Regions from separate parts of the Microaerobacter geothermalis genome, predicted to be linked through region 2. Evidence: predicted binding sites of a transcription regulator. Region 2 holds the regulator's gene; the other holds the start of a gene.
The links. The regulator LexA, encoded in region 2, represses DNA repair genes until DNA is damaged. The targets are predictions, from matches to a motif close to CGAACATATGTTCG.

Region 1: L1765_RS05360 (DNA endonuclease) is a predicted target of LexA. The motif match lies at 3,875-3,888, and genes of this name have one in related genera.

Annotation. Positions count from the first base shown of each region.
Region 1 is NZ_JAKIHL010000007.1:35,728-44,146, reverse strand. It holds gene L1765_RS05385 (basic amino acid ABC transporter substrate-binding protein) at 1-169, opposite strand, end outside; gene L1765_RS05380 (flagellar protein FliT) at 714-1,103, opposite strand; gene fliS (flagellar export chaperone FliS) at 1,107-1,487, opposite strand; gene L1765_RS05370 (flagellar hook-associated protein 2) at 1,828-3,369, opposite strand; gene flaG (flagellar protein FlaG) at 3,382-3,756, opposite strand; gene L1765_RS05360 (DNA endonuclease) at 3,915-4,985, shown strand; gene L1765_RS05355 (flagellin N-terminal helical domain-containing protein) at 5,412-6,761, opposite strand; gene csrA (carbon storage regulator CsrA) at 6,921-7,175, opposite strand; gene fliW (flagellar assembly protein FliW) at 7,187-7,633, opposite strand; gene L1765_RS05340 (HI0074 family nucleotidyltransferase substrate-binding subunit) at 7,647-8,048, opposite strand; gene L1765_RS05335 (nucleotidyltransferase family protein) at 8,036-8,332, opposite strand; gene L1765_RS05330 (DUF6470 family protein) at 8,384-8,419, opposite strand, start outside.
Region 2 is NZ_JAKIHL010000004.1:37,302-45,720, forward strand. It holds gene L1765_RS03770 (gamma-glutamylcyclotransferase) at 1-481, shown strand, start outside; gene L1765_RS03775 (hypothetical protein) at 648-1,070, shown strand; gene L1765_RS03780 (DUF896 domain-containing protein) at 1,073-1,258, opposite strand; gene L1765_RS03785 (nitrite reductase) at 1,477-3,273, opposite strand; gene L1765_RS03790 (LysM peptidoglycan-binding domain-containing protein) at 3,559-3,855, opposite strand; gene lexA (transcriptional repressor LexA) at 4,026-4,646, shown strand; gene glnA (type I glutamate--ammonia ligase) at 4,839-6,179, opposite strand; gene L1765_RS03805 (MerR family transcriptional regulator) at 6,260-6,670, opposite strand; gene L1765_RS03810 (methionine gamma-lyase family protein) at 6,749-8,032, opposite strand; gene spoVK (stage V sporulation protein K) at 8,229-8,419, opposite strand, start outside.

The DNA of each region.
Region 1 (8,419 bases), on a different contig from region 2:
TGTACACTTTCTTTTCAGCTGCAGGCCCTTGGGCTGGCTGCTGCTCTTGTCCTTCTGCTTTTTGTGATTCAGCAGGTTTTGCTTCCTCTTTCGCTGTTCCGCATCCGATGGCGATCACGGCCAATCCGAGAAGCAGAATAAAAAGCACCATCAGTTTACTGTTCCTCATTAAAAGTCCCCCTTTTTTAGATATACGTATAAAGTAGTACATATGAATCCTTCTGTTCCATCCATACCTTTCTACATGCTATCATTTTAAAGCTTTAAACTGGACAAAGATCATCACATGTGAAATTATACAAGGATATGCATAATAAATCAATCGTTTATTGGTAAACTATTTACTTTCCTTCATCAATGGGACTATCTACTGGATTATCCACTAGATTATCCACAACAAAAAGGTTGATTTGCTGGGTTATGCACAGACTTATCCACATTATCCACAAAAATAGATCCTTTTTATCCACATGAAAAGGGTTTCAATTCCTTTCTGCACCATAGGTCTTTTTTCACCTTTATAGGACTTTTTCCTCAAATTGCATAATGAATAATATTTTGAATATTAGTGTTATAAATTTATTTCGATAACAATAAAGAAATTCCTTCTGCTTCATCATATTTTTTATGGTCAACCCCAGTTGGGATATTTTCTGGACTCAACCAATGACAAAATAGCAACCTCTGACCCACGACCTGCGATGTCAGAGGTTTTACTTTTTCTTATCAAAGAATATGCCGTCCGTTTGATAAGGAACAGGCCCATACGCCTTTGGCAGCTGCTTCCCTTGCTTAATCTTTTTAAGTTGTTTGGACGCTTCGTTTTTCTTCTCTTCCAGCAGTTTTTTTAACTGCTGATCATGTGCCATGATCTTTTTTAATATCAACTGCTTCTCATGGAGAAAAGTGTGAGATAAATGGGACAGGTTGATCTGCTTTTGCAGATGATCAATTTTATTCATCATCTCTTTTCTTCTTGAAAAAAGGTTCTCCAACACATCATAATCGTTCTGACGAACGGCTTCTTTTAATTGTAGAGTAAGGGTCAGCAATTGTTGGTAATCCTGCAATACCCGCTTTTCTCTTGAAAAATCCATTTCCATCCCTTATCCCTGCTGTTTCGCCAGCTTCATCGCCTGGGACCAGGTATCCCTTAATTCAACCACAAAACCTTCAACTTCTGTTAAAATTTCTTTGTCCTTTTTAAGATTGGCTTCTATCAACCGATTTTTCATGTAGTCATATAATGGCAATAGTTGATGGGAGATCTCATAATCCATATTTAAGGTGATCATCAATTCGGTAATAATATCCTGAGCCCGAATATTGTATTCATTGGCTTTATCCATTTTTCCTTCGTCAATCGCCAATTTCGTCTGCTTAATAAAACGAATGGCCCCATTGTATAACATTAGCGTCAGCTCAGCTGGAGTTGATGTAGTGACCTGATTGTTTTGGTAAGTCTGGTAAGGGTTATTTACAGCCATGTTCCCACTCCCTTATATATTTTTTTCACCCATATTGCTATAGATCTGGAATTAAAGATTCCCACGTCCGCTAGTCGAGTTCGTCAGGAAGTGATTCAGGTCCGCTTCAAGTCTAAAGAACGGAGCCCTCAAAAACATCTGGGAATATCAAAGGTGGAGTCAGTTTGAGGGCTAATTCCCGTTCTTTAGCCTCAACGCTAAAGCACGAACTCGAAGGCTGTCCGTATGAATCTTTAATTCCGTCTAAATATCCAAGGATTGATCATCAAAGATTTGATATGAAAATACCTTTTCATATCAATTTGTGACCCGTAGGGTCATGGATGTTTAGTTTGAAAATCTATGATTGTGCTCCACCACCGAATTGCTGCATCAGCCAACCTGCTTGGGAATTATACTGACTGATCGCCCTTTCCATGGCGGTAAACTGCCTCCAATAGCGGTTTTCGATTTCAATTAAACGGTCTTCAAATTCATTCATATCATTCTCTAATCGATCCAATGCTTTTCCGAGAACGCTTTGGTCTACGGTAGAATAACTGTTGCTGCTGCCTGCCTTATCGGTAATTTTGTCCATCGCATCTTTTATACTTTCATAAAGCCGGGCTGCTATTCCTCGCTGACTTTGGTCTGTATCATGGGTCTGGGTAAACAAATTCATCACTTTCTCAGGATTATCAGTCAATGCTTGTCGCAGCTTATCTTCATCAATAATGATTTTCCCTTTCTGGTCGTAGGAACCGGTCTTAAAACCAATGTCAAACATACTGTCCATGTCTGATGGCAATCCCGTTACACTGTTGGCAAAATCATTTCTAAATTGAGCCAGGGCATTGGAAAGGATGGTGTCACTTCGTAATAACCCGCTTTTGGCCTTTTCTTCCCATAGCTCAATTTGTTTTTCGGACATCTCTTCCTTTTGCTTTTCCGTTAAAGGAGGATAGTCCCGATATTTCTCTTCAGAAAGCTTGGTATTGATTTTGTCGATCACTTCATTATATTTCCCAATAAATTCAACGATTTTGTCAAAAACCTGTTCCGTATTGCTTGAAACATTTAAGTTAACCGTTGTTCCAGGAGCTTCACTTTGCAGATCAAAATTAATTCCATTGATCGTAAATTGATTGGTTGACATCGTGAAGCTTGCCCCATTATATACGATTTGAGCATCTTGTCCAGTTAGTGTAAGTTTGCTAGGGTCTCCATCAGAATCAGCGGTAAAATCAATCTTTAATGTGGTTCCAAATAATGTTCCCGTTGTATCTTGAAGATTGATTTGCGCTGATGAACCCGTTCCGGTTGAGTTTAGAAAAAAGCGGTCCAAATTTTTGTCATAAGACACTTTTACGCCCAATCCATTTCCATTGGCATCCTTATAATTGTTTATATCATTCACAACATCATAGATCGTTTTTGTGGATGTGTCATAGGAAAACGCAACACCGTTCAGGGTAAACGCTACGGTGCCTGTGATGCCAAATTGATTGCTTAATGAGGAAGTATCTATATTTCCGTTTGCATCTAGATTAGATCCAAGGGCAGCCGTACTGGTTGCCGAAACCCCCCTTGCTATCTTTTGTACCTCAACGGTATGAACCCCGTCCACTGCACTGGAGCTGGCTGTGGCTTTTACAATCGTCTCATTTGAGGAGCTTGCCGATTTACTCAGGTAAGTGGATTGAAGTTTCATATCAAAGGCCATGTTTCTCAATTCCAAGAGGGATGTATTCATTTCCCGATACGCATCACGCTGCCACTCCAGGGTTTGTTTTTTCTGCTCCATTTTATCCAAGGGGATTCGTTCAGCATTCATTAATTTCTGTACGATTGACTCAGTATCAATTCCCGAAGCGAGTCCGGAAAAGCGAAGGTCATTGATCATTCACGTCACCTCCTAAATCTTTTTATCTACTAAAAGCCCCAAGGCCTCCTGGATATTGGCCACGATATCCAATAGCTTTTTGGGCGGAATTTCCCGGATTACTTGATTAGTTCGGTCATCCACGATGGTCACATAGTATTCATTTAGTTTCTCGTGAAGTTGAAACTTAAGATGGGTTTGAGAAGATGCTTCTAGTACTTTGTTTAATCCATCCACTACTTTTTGAGCATCCGTTTTGCTTAAAGAAACTTTGGCATATTGAGCTTCATCCTCAACTTGATTAGATGTTGAAGGGTTGTGATTAATATCGCCTTTGATTTGAACCTCCGTATCTATCGGTTCAATTTTAATACCAGAGGATGAAGAATTAATCTTTGGGATATCCATCATACCGCCCTCCTAAAGAAACTATATATATGGGTATCGGCATAAATGAGGTTAATGTTAAGAGATTAATCGACCATTTGCTATGGACTTTTAAATAAAAATATGTTAGTTTTTTGTTAGAACGTTTGTTCTGTAATCTTTTTGAGGTGAAAAGAATTATGACAAAAAATGAAATTAAAAAATATATTCGGGACCATTTTCCTAATACACCAACAGAAATAATTGCGAAAAAATTGGGGCTCTCCATTCATCAGGTTCGAAAGATAGCTTCTCAACTAAAAATCAAAAAAGATACTCATTATTTAAAAGAATTACAAAAAAATCTGGTTTCTAGCCGTCGAAAATGGTATTTAAAGCAAATACCAGTATTGAAGCCCACTTTTATTCAAGAGCAAATCATTTTTGGAAGTCTATTGGGTGACGGAGGATTAACAAAAGGAACTAAAAGAAGCCGCCATTGCAGCTATAAAGAACATTTTTCTCCCAATCAGTTACCCTATCGCAAGTGGAAACAGAAAATCTTATCCTCACTTGGTTTTCATTTTACCCATTACAATCATCTCCGATCATATTCCCATCCATATTTTTCAAAACTATATCGTTCATTTTATAAGGACAATCTAAAAATTGTGCCTAGAGAATTGTTACCATTAATGACTCATCCCATTTTCCTGGCCACACTTTATATGGATGACGGAAGCCTCATACTTAGTCATAGACCAAAAAATCGCCAAAATATCATTTATGTTCATCCCACTATTGTCCTGTATACTTTAAACTTCAGCAAGGGAGAAAATGAAATGCTCGCGAATCATCTTAACGAGACATTCAAAACGAAATTCGTCCTTTCAAAACATCCTCATGGTAATCATTACATACTAAAATTAAATAAAGTTCAAGAAGTCGAACATTTCTTATCCATTGTAAAACCCTATGTATCTCAAATTCCTGAATTTCTCTATAAGTATGATCTTAAATACCGCCTTAAAAAGGAACAAGAAAAAATTAACTCTACTTTTAGTGAAACAGTCCAATTACAATTGAGTTCGTCTACCAGAAAAAGACCGTATACTAACAAAGAGATTAAGGTGATGACAACCATGAAAAAGGAAGGTTATACTGACCAAGAAATTGCAGATCAATTAAACCGAACTTATTGGTCTATTGTTTATAAGTTTGCCGATTTGAGAAAGTCTGTTAAGAATAATGATTTCCTTAAAAAAAGTTGAGCCACAAGAGAAACTCTTGTGGCCATTTTGTTATGAATTGGGTTTTTATCGAAGTAACTGAAGTATTCCCTGAGGTTGTTGATTGGCTTGCCATGCCTCAATGCCTTTCGGTCATTGTGTAGACTATATCTTCACCCTCAGCATGATCTGTTAGGGGCTGGGCACTTCGAGTGGTGTTTATTGCCACCCTACGGACTTCATCACCAATTAGCATCTTGCTTTAGGTGGTATGTCCTAGTCGTTGAACCTTCTCCACTCTTTCGAGACAGGAGCTTGGCTGCTGATTATCCATTGTATCATCCTTATCATTCTCAAACCCTCACGTTTGCCGTTTCCAGCTGCGTTGTGGTAGACAAGGCTTTAGGAAGTTCCAGCAATTCACCCAGTGATAATCTAATCTGTTTCCAAATTAGACGCCCTTTCTTGTTATGCAACAAGAAGTTGAGCCAACATGGCTTGTGCAGCTTGCTGTAAAATGTTGTTTTTGGTAAATGCCATCATTTCTTTTGCCAGATCGGCATCACGGATACGAGACTCAGCTGCAGTTAAGTTTTCAGCAGAAGTACTCAGGTTATTAATTGTCTTTTCCAAACGGTTTTGGTAAGCACCAAGTTTAGAACGTTCACTAGATACTGTTTTAATTGCATCATCAATTGTAGTAATCGCACTATTCGCATTGGATTGAGTAGAAACATCTATTCCGCTAACCCCAAGAGCAGCAGAACGCATATCACTAATACTTACATACATATTTTGATCTTCATTAGCACCTATTTGCATAAACAAGCCGCCGTTATTTGCTACTGTAATAGTTGTATCGTTAGTAGGATCTAAATCACCACCACTTGCTAACTTAAATGACAACCCTTTCGCACTACCATCCTGAATGGTAATAACATCGCCCTTAGCAGTATATTGAGTAAAACCAGTATAACCAGCTGTTAAAGAAGCATCTGTTCCAGTAGCAGAACCTATACCAACAAAATCACCAGTCGCTGTTGATACTGTAAATGAAGCTGCACTACCGACGTTATTGGAGGAAATTGTAATTCCGGCACCATCAGTAAACGTAGCTGTTACTCCAATTCCGGCATTATTAATTGTGTCTAATACATTCTGCACCGTGTTAGTACTATCAAAACTAAATTGAGTTCCATTAATTGTAAGTACAGATGGGCCACTTAAAGTGGTTGATGCATTAGCAAAAGTTGCTGTAGTGACATCTGAAGCTGCCGTTGCAGCATTAATATCATCAATTGTAATTGATGCTCCAGCTTGTGTATCGCCGGTACCCCCTACAATAACTAATTCGGAAGAATCTGTACCATCTGAGTCACTAATATTAGCACTAACCGTTGCACTACCATTTAACAATTTTTTAGTGTTAAATTCAGTGGCATTTCCAATTCGGTCAATTTCCTGGGTTAGCTGATCAATTTCTTTTTGTATTTCAGCCCGATCATCAGCTGTATTTGTATCGTTTGCCGCTTGAACGGCTAATTCTCGCATACGTTGTAAAATAGCTTGTGTTTCATTTAATGCGCCTTCAGCTGTTTGAATTAGTGAAATACCATCCTGAGCATTTCGATTTGCTTGCTCTAACCCCCGAATCTGACCTCGCATTTTTTCGGAGATGGCTAGTCCCGCTGCATCGTCCCCAGCACGGTTGATACGGAGACCAGAAGACAATTTTTCCAATGACTTGGAAGTGTTAAATGTGTTGTTTGTCAATTGCCGATAGGTGTTCATAGCCATGATGTTGTTGTTAATTCTCATTTTCATTCCTCCTTGAATTTTTTGCCCACATCCTTGTGGATATTGGAAACCTCTCTCTTTTAAGTCGCGCGCCCTTAAAGAGAAAAAGCCTCACATGTATTGTATCGTCATTTTTTTTATAACCTTTAATAGGAAAATAAAAAAAGATGAACTTTTTGCTCACCTTTCTTCATTTCTTTCTCCCGCGTCATTCAAATGGGACAATATTTGATTCAATTGCTGCTTAGATAACTGTGTTAAGGCTAATTGATTCTCATTTTGGATCGTGAGATAAATTTCCTTTCGATGAATATCAATCTCCTTAGGAGCGGATATCCCCAGCTTCACCTGATCTCCTTCTATTGAAAGAATCGTAACCTCAATGTCACTTCCAATCATAATGGATTCTTTGCTTTTTCTGGTCAATACAAGCATCGTTTTTCCCCCTATCCATTGGAAACTTTGCGCTGGGGCAGGATAAGCGGAGTTTTTACCTGATAACGGGGATCATTAAGCACCACTTGTTTTCCCAATTTTTCAGACGGATGAATGATAATGGGTGCCTGAAGATTAACCGTGGATTGGTTTAGGGGCTGTTTTACAACAACAATCGAGTAAACAAGGGCCTCTTCGGGTTTCTTAAGCCTTAACAGACTTACTGCAGATTCCGGCAGGGTAATATCATAATTCGGATAAAAAAGAAAGGGGTTGATCATCACAAAAGTGACTTCCTTGCTGGTTATAGACTGTAATACCAAAAAAGGGCTCTCTTCAGAAATGGGAATGATCACAAACTGCTTTTCTTCCAAAAAACCTGGGATCCCTTCGGGAAAAAGGATAATATCATTTTCCTCAATCGTCATTTCCCCAAACATGGAGGTTTGTATGAGCATGTCCGATTTCCTCCTAATCGTTACTGATTCTCGTGTTCACTTCTTTAAGCCAATTTTTCATTAAGCTCATATGATTTGGCAAACGTTTCAGTATCTCTTTAGCAAGAGATTCATTATACGTATGAACTGTAAGATTTCTATCATCTATCATTTTTAAAGCCTTAATGGTTTCTTCATCATTTAGAATCCCGATTTCACGGCAAGTTCGTACTACCCCTTTTGGAGAAGCAATATCCAGCCCTTCAATATCATACAAATATTGTTTTACTGCTTTCCATACCACCTCAAAGGTGTATTCAAATCTCTGGATTGAAGCATCACGTTCAATTGCTGTTGGTTTATTAATTTTCAATACCTCTTCTAATGTCTTTAATGCATGGTCAGCTAAAGTTAACCTCTCTCTTAAACGTTCCACTCAATTCCCTCCTTAAACACCTTTTCAGATAGATAGGGGGCAGCTTCAACTAAATCTACAACATCCACCTTATAAGGAATGGCAGATTCTTCAAATGCCTCACGGATTTTGAATAATGTATTTTCTGGCAGTGGTTGTTTATACCAAATTGCTATATCGATGTCTGAGGATCTCTTTTCTTCATTTTTGGCCCATGAACCAAATAAATAAACTCTAACGGGTAAATGATGGAGGTGTTTTGATAAGATTTCTTTTACTTGATTTAAAATTAGATCTCTCCGCATTTTATAAATAACTCCATTCTTTTCATTGAGCAGAATATACCTTATTCAGCCCTAAATTCTTAAATCTTTATATAATCCTACTACTTG
Region 2 (8,419 bases):
AAAGGTTGAGCCTTGGCATCTTTATTTTGCCTATGGCTCCTGTATGAACCGCCAGTCTTTTTCGCAGAATGTACCGAAGTATAAAGTGGTGGGGAAAGCTGAATTGGAAAATTACCGAGTTGGTTTTACAAGAAGATCGAAGAACTGGAATGATAGGGGAGTAGCTGATATCCTCTATGAAACCGGTTCTGTGACAGAAGGAGTGCTATACTTGATTCCCCATTACCATTTAAAGGATTTGGACATTAGGGAGGGAGCAGGGGAACATCTTATAAATCCTGCATACCGTAGGATCTTGGTAAATATTAAAATTGACAATTTAACTATTCCTGCATACACCTATGAGGTAGTCCAAAGAGAAAAAAATGAAATTCCCCCCAGTGAAGAATATGCCAGAACCATTATTGAAGGAGCGGCTTTATTAAGTAATAGTTATTTAAATCGACTGGTAAAGAAAATTGAAAGGCTGAGGGATTCTTAATCATTCAGGGTTTCCTAAGAGTAGGAGTTTGTTTTGTTGCTTTATTAGTTAACATAATATATATTATCGGACGCAAAAGTTTAAAAAAATTTCCTGCATTTTAAATCTATCTTCTGCTATGATAGATATCATAATCTAACAACTAACTTGCAAGGAGATACGTTAAATGTTTTTGGATAAAATGATGAAACAATGGATAGTTAATAAAACATTAGTAAGACTTTATGTGAATAAAAATAAAAAGAGGATGAACATCCCTTGTCGCATTATTCAGTTCGATGAAAGCAAGGGACACATCCTTATTTATCATGATGATTCGAAATCTACCCAAACCTATTCTTTATCAGAAATTGAAAATATTGAGGATATACACTCCGTTACGAATAATAGCTCTGTAGATTGTAGCATTGAAATTAATAAAAATAATACTTCAGATACTTTCAATGAACTAGCAGTCTTGAAAGAACCAATGATCGACAATCATTCTATGATTGATAGGATTGTCTTTTTAGCCAAACAAATTCAACCTAAAGATTTGGAACCAATCGTGAAAATTATGGAAATCATTGTTAATCAATATCGAAAATAAAATTATGTTTTATCATCAGGATTAATTATTTTTATTGAGTCCAACTGACTTTTTAAACTTTGTCGCATTGTTTTTATGTAAAGTTCTCTTAGTTCTTTCTGTTCTTGTTTTTCTTTTTCAGTAAGACCTTCGGTTTTTGATTTTCTTGCCAGATGATTAATACGCTCAATATGCTCTTTCGTGATCATGTTGAAATCCTCCTACTTATCTACTCCCTTCACTTTACTGAAGTTTTCCTTTAATTTCAACCTCCTTTTCTCCTGTTATCATGTAACATATAGGCGACTTTCACTGTTTAAGCGGTCTTTTAGAACCTGGTGTCAGTTTTAAAAAAAAGAGTCCATATGGAATGTTTCCGAATGGACTCTTTTCATATTATAATTAACGTTCAAGTGTTAATTATTTTTTAAATACCAGGTTCAGCGGCCCGGGCTCCATAGCTGAAAATACCAGTTGGTGTTACAGGTCCATCAATTTTGGTTACAAAATCACCATTAGGTTTAAAAACCAGAACGGCATTTCCTTCCCAAAGAGCTACATATACGAATTTCCCATCTTGTGTATATTCAGGATGGACTGAACGTGTTTTCTGGGGATCAGTGCCTGCGATAGCTGCTGTGTCAATCTCTTTTACCACTTCAAGGGATTCTTTATCAATAACGAAAACCTTATTCCAGTTTGGAGCAAAAGCAATATCTACCCATACATAGTTTTGGGCTTCGCCTTTTCCTTCTATGCCGTTATAGGCGCGAATAAACAAAGATCCGCCGTTCTCTCCTTCTTTACCAAGACGAACTTGCTTGTATACCTCAAAGCCATTTTTTGTTTGTTTCCAGAAAGTTACTAAGTTTTCTCCAATCGCAGGTGTGGCGTAAAGAACTCCATTTTTCTTAGTGTGTATCACTGCACCTGGTCCAGGATGGGGTTTAATTCCGGCAGGTAATTGCGATACCAGTTTACCTTCCTTCATATCAACGATACCCATTAACCCGTTATCAGGTTTTGAAGGATCAAGTAGACTTGGCTTCGTATTATCGCCTTGTGATGCAATCATGAAATAGCGACCGCTATCATCCAAGAATCCATCATGCAGAATACGTCCTACCCTTGGAACATCAACCACAATTGGGAACCCTTTTTCTGCCCCTTCTTTAGATACATCAATCCCCCACACGCGTCCCGCTTCTTTTAATGCAACAACAAACATCTGTTTTCCATCGATGACTGTATCAAGAATTGCCGCAGCACGGCTTTGACTTCCATTCACTCCAACGATTTGTCCATCCGGATCTATACCGTAGGTTGGAAGATATTTAAGCGGGTTTAGATACTTATCAAGTATCATTACGGAGCTTGGCAGATAGTTGCTTATTGCGATGTATTCACCATCGGCGGATACAGCAGTTCCACGAGAATCTAGACCTACACGTACTTTTCTTACGGTTTTAAACGAATACATATCAACTTTAAAGAGCCAACCGTCGCGACCGATTCCATACATATAGCGTCCTTCAGGAGTATCTGCCGGACCAAACTGAATGGTATGTGTACGGTAGGAGCCATCAATCTTTCCAAGAAGCTTATGGTTTTTACCGTCCATTACTGCGTATTTACGGGTTTCACGCTCCATGGCAACCATTAAGTCACCAATTTCAATTTCATTAGGATCCCAGGCGGTTGGTTGTGCTGGTAAGGTTTTTTCATCATTTATAACCTCTAATGAAGCCTTGGCATCTTCTAATGACCAAGTTTGAGCCTCTAATGCAACTGGAGTTTTTAGGTATTCTATCAGTTCCCTAATGGTTGCATCGTCAGAACGGTCCTTTGAAACGGTGTTAAAGGCAGGCATTGGCGTTCCAGGACGTCCTTCTTTTATCACTTTGAAAATATCTTCCTCTTTCATGCCGGAGAAAAGACGCTCAGGCAAAAGGTTTGGCCCGAGGGCCCCAAGTCGGGTTTGTCCATGGCAGCCACCGCAGCTGTCCACATATAGTTTTTCGATATCAGTTCTTTGAACAACCCCTTTTGCTTGTTCACCAGCAACTGGTTCAGACGGCTTGTTAACAGGTTGTTCTGTTGGCTGGGCCTGTTCTTTAGCTGGTTCCGAAGCTTTATCAGATGGAGCAGTGGTCTCAGAAGAACAGGCTGTTAAAATAACGATGAGAGAAAGAAGAAATGCGAATAGTAGACCTCTTTTAAGCATGTAAAAACCTCCTTTTAATCATTTTTTAATCAACTAAACTTACATGACCCGAAGGGTCAAACTGATATGAAAAATATATTTTCATATCAAATAATAGAAAAAGTGCTGGTAAACTTTTACGATCCCCCCTTTATTTTTCCAATCATGTGTAGAAAGTGTGGAGAACCCTTCAACATGGATGCTAGCATGATATGTAACTCTTCAGTGTGATTTATATCACAGAACTAAATTTTAAACAGAAAAAATAAAACCTTGTCACAAAATTGACAAGGTTTTATTTTTGCCTTATGAAATTTCTGGAATCACCAACTGTTGACCCGGATAAATAAGATGATCTTTTAATCCGTTTGTTTTCTTTATGTAATATATCATTTTATATAGATCCACTCCCTTTTTATTCACTTGACTGGCAATTGACCAAAGGGTGTCTCCTTTTTTTACCGTTACGATCAATTGATGAGGTGGTTTTATATGATCAGAGACAGAATTTCCTTCATTTTCAACATAAGCAAAAACATAAGAATAGACACTTCCTAATCCTATGATTAAAACTAGTAAAACAAAAAATATTCCTTTGGACATGTTAATCCCCCCTTAACAATTCCGAAAACAATTCCGAACATTGGTTCTTAAGTCCAATTATATAAGGGAACAAATGTTTTTGCAACTATTTTTCGAACTCATGTTTGAACGATATCACGTTCTGTGTTATGATGAATATAAAGAGTAAATTTAGTATAAGAGGTGATATAATGACGGATTTATCCAATCGACAAAAAGCAATTTTAAATTTTATCAAATCTGAAGTTCGTGAAAAAGGTTATCCCCCATCAGTTCGCGAGATCGGTGAAGCGGTTGGATTAGCTTCCAGTTCAACGGTTCATGGACATCTGGCTCGCTTAGAAAAAAAGGGATATATTAGGCGGGATCCAACCAAACCAAGGGCGATTGAAGTACTCGATCAGGATGACTACGCACCGCATTTAAAAACTGCTTTTACATACGTTCCAGTTGTTGGAAAAGTTACGGCAGGAGAACCCATTACCGCCATAGAAAATGTTGATGAGTACTTTCCTCTCCCCGCCCCGATTGTCGGTGATCAAGAGGTTTTTATGTTAACTGTACAGGGGGACAGTATGATTGAAGCCGGGATATTAGATGGTGATTTTGTCATTGTTAAAAAGCAACAAAGTGCTTCTAACGGGGATATTGTTGTTGCTATGACCGAAGAGGGTGATGCTACGGTAAAGAGGTTTTATAGAGAAAATAATCGCATTCGACTTCAGCCTGAAAACTCGTCTCTTGAGCCTATAATAGTAACAAATGTAGCCATTTTAGGTAAAGTAATTGGGGTATTTAGAACAATTCATTAGTCGCTAAATGTTATGAATTTATAATCTTTCAGAAACCAGCTGATCATGACAAGCTGTATGAATATTTTGGTTCCATTATAAAAGCACCTATCCCTTTAGGAGATAGGTGCTGAACTTTTATGATCAAAAAATTAACGTTTGATATGAAAATACATTTTCATATCAATTTGTAACCCTTCGGGGCATGTAAGTTTAATACAATGAAATATATTGATCTCTTTCCCAATTATGAACTTGGGTACGGAACATATCCCACTCAATTTCCTTTGCTTGAACAAAGTGTTCTAAAGCATGGCCCCCTAGTGCATCACAAATGACCTTATCGGCGAGCAAGCAGTCAATTGCTTCTTTTAATGTGCTTGGGAGGCTTTCGATACCCGCTTCTTTTCTTTCCTGCTCATTCATGATGTAGATATTACGATCAGTTGCAGGCGGCAATTGAAGTTTGTTCTTGATTCCATCCAGACCAGCTTTTAACATAACTGCAAGGGCTAAATACGGGTTAGCAGCAGGGTCAGGGTTTCTTACTTCAATTCTAGTGCTTAATCCTCTTGAAGCAGGAATACGTACTAATGGACTTCTGTTTTTTGCTGACCAGGCCACATAACATGGAGCCTCATAACCAGGAACCAAACGTTTGTAGGAGTTTACGAGCGGATTGGTAATAGCCGCAAAACCGCGTGCATGTTTTAAAATTCCCGCCAAATAATAACGGGCGGTTTCGCTTAATCCTAAACTGTCGGTTTCATCATAGAAAGCATTTCCATCCTTCGTAAATAAGGATTGATGGGTATGCATTCCAGAGCCGTTAATTCCAAAAACGGGTTTGGGCATGAATGTAGCATGTAAGCCATGCTTGCGGGCAATGGTCTTAACCACCAGTTTGAATGTTTGGATATAATCGGCAGCTTGTACGGCATCGGCGTATTTAAAATCTATTTCATGCTGTCCAGGTGCAACCTCATGATGGGATGCCTCCACTTCGAAACCCATTTGATCAAGAACCATCACAATGTCTCGGCGACAGTTCTCACCGAGGTCAACAGGAGCAAAATCAAAGTATCCGCCTTGGTCGTTTAATTCCAACGTCGGTTCTCCTTTTTCATTTGTCTTAAAGAGGAAGAATTCAGGTTCAGGACCAACATTCATTGCAGTAAACCCGAGCTCTTTTGCTTCTGCCAAAACTCTCTTTAGAATTCCTCTTGGGTCTCCTGGGAAAGGTGTTCCATCCGGCATATAAACGTCACAAATTAAACGGGCAACTTTACCTTCTTCAGATCCCCATGGAAAAACAACCCAGGTATTATAATCTGGATAAAGATACATATCGGATTCTTCGATACGTACGAATCCCTCGATAGAGGAACCGTCAAACATCATTTTGTTGTCAAGGGCTTTTTCCAATTGACTTCTTGGAATCTCAACATTCTTGGTAACCCCCAATAAATCTGTAAACATTAATCGAATAAAGCGAACTTCTTCTTCATCAGCCATTTTTAAGATATCTTCCCTGGTATAGTTTCTTCCTGGCACTACAGCACTCTCCTTCCACTTTTCCTTTTAAAAATTTATCTCATATGCAGCCATGGCATGTGAGTTTAATAAGACTAATTTTAGTGAAAAAATCTTGAAAGTTCTCCTTGGATCAAAGATGGGGATGTCCCGGGCCTGTTATGCAGAATTTGGTGCTTTAACATTTGTAATAGTTCGCTTTCGGATAGTTCTTTCCGCTTGCTTTCTGATTTTTTGTCCATCACTGTCAATGGTTCGTTTTGATCTTTATCCTTCGACTGCATCAGCTGCTTTATTCCGGCAATGTTAATTCCCTTCTCAATTAACGATTTAATTTCCAAGAGTCGATCTACATCATTAAAAGAAAATAAACGTTGATTTCCTTTTGTTCGTGCAGGATGAATTAATTCATTTTCTTCGTAATAACGAATCTGTCTTGCTGTTAATTCAGTCAGCTGCATCACAATGCCAATAGGGAAAAGCGCCATGTTTCTACGAATTTGATCGCTCATTTTATCACCTCCAGGCATTCATACCACTATTTTAACTTTCGTAATATTCATTGTCAACGTATGTAATAATAAATTACATTATTTAATCTTTTTTTCTGAAATAATCAATTTTTTTTCCAACATATAATCTAATGCAGTTAATATGCCTATTTTTACATGTGAATAAGTAAGTCCTCCCTGAATAAATCCCAGGTACGGGGGCCTTAATGGTCCGTCAGCGGTCAATTCAATGCTAGCCCCTTGAATAAATGTTCCGGCAGCCATAATGACAGGATCATGATACCCCGGCATAGGGTTGGGCTCAGGAAGAACATTGGAATCAACAGGAGATGCTTTTTGTATCCCTTGACAAAAGGTAATTAAATTTTCCGGTGTATGGAATTGAATTGACTGAATCAGATCTGTTCGCGGTTCATTCCATTTTGGTGATGTAGAAAACCCCAATTCCTCAAGAAGAGCTGATGAAAAAATAGCACCCTTCAATGCTTGTCCAACCACGTGTGGAGCAAGAAAGAAACCTTGAAACATGTCAAGGAGTGTATTTAATGTAGCTCCTCCTTCTGCCCCTATCCCCGGTGCAGCTAAGCGGTAAGAGGCCAATTTAACCAAGTCCCTTTTCCCAACGACATACCCACCAGTTTTGGCTAAACCTCCTCCAGGATTTTTGATCAGAGAACCAGCCATAATATCAACACCTACTTCTGTCGGCTCTCTTTCTTCAGTAAACTCCCCGTAACAGTTATCGGTGAATACGATAAGATCCGATTTGACTTTCTTAACAAAACGAACCATTTCCCCAATTTCTTTAACACAGAAAGAGGGACGATTGTCATATCCCCTAGAGCGCTGAATTCCGATCATCTTTGTTTTAGAAGAAATGGATTTTGACACATTCTCCCAATCGATGTTACCTTCTGAAGTTAATGGGATGGCCTTATACGAAATTCCCCATTCTTTTAACGAACCTTGTCCCTCCCCTCTTTCTCCTATCACTTCCTCCAAAGTGTCATAAGGTTTTCCTGTAATATAAATTAGCTCATCTCCAGGCCTTAAGATCCCAAATAAACAGATGGTAATTGCATGGGTTCCTGAAATGATTTGAGGTCTAACAAGTGCTGATTCTCCCCCAAATACATCGGCATAAACAGATTCAAGTGCAAAACGGCCGGGATCATCATAGCCATAGCCTGTCGATGAAGTAAAGTGAAATTCATTTATTTTATGTTTCTGGAAGGTCTTAAGTACCTTCAGTTGGTTGAAATCCACTAATTGATCTACTTCATTCAAACGTTTTTTAATTTTTTCTTCCACTTTTTTTACGATAGGTTCAAGAAGTGCTCCATGTTGGTAAAACCTAAACATTTTTGCTCTCCAATCTACATAAATTTTATTATGTTAACTATAACAAATTCTGGTCATCTATTATACATTTCCTGATCAATATATTACCTGATCGGAGCAATTTTAAAAAGCTTCATTATGAATAATACGAAATACGGGAACGCTTTTCTGTAAAAGGCATCTTCAATTTCAAGAGAGATTTTTTTACCCCGATCTCTTACATATCAGGATTAATGTCCTGGGGAGTGATCATCATGAGATCTTCCCTGCTTTGGTTTTTTTCCCGAATTAAACGGACAGCTTGGTTTCGAATCGATTTCTCTATTATATTTCGCACAAACCTTGCATTACTGAAATGATGGTAAGAATCATCTATTTCTTTTTGGATCTGTTTTTTTAACATAAACT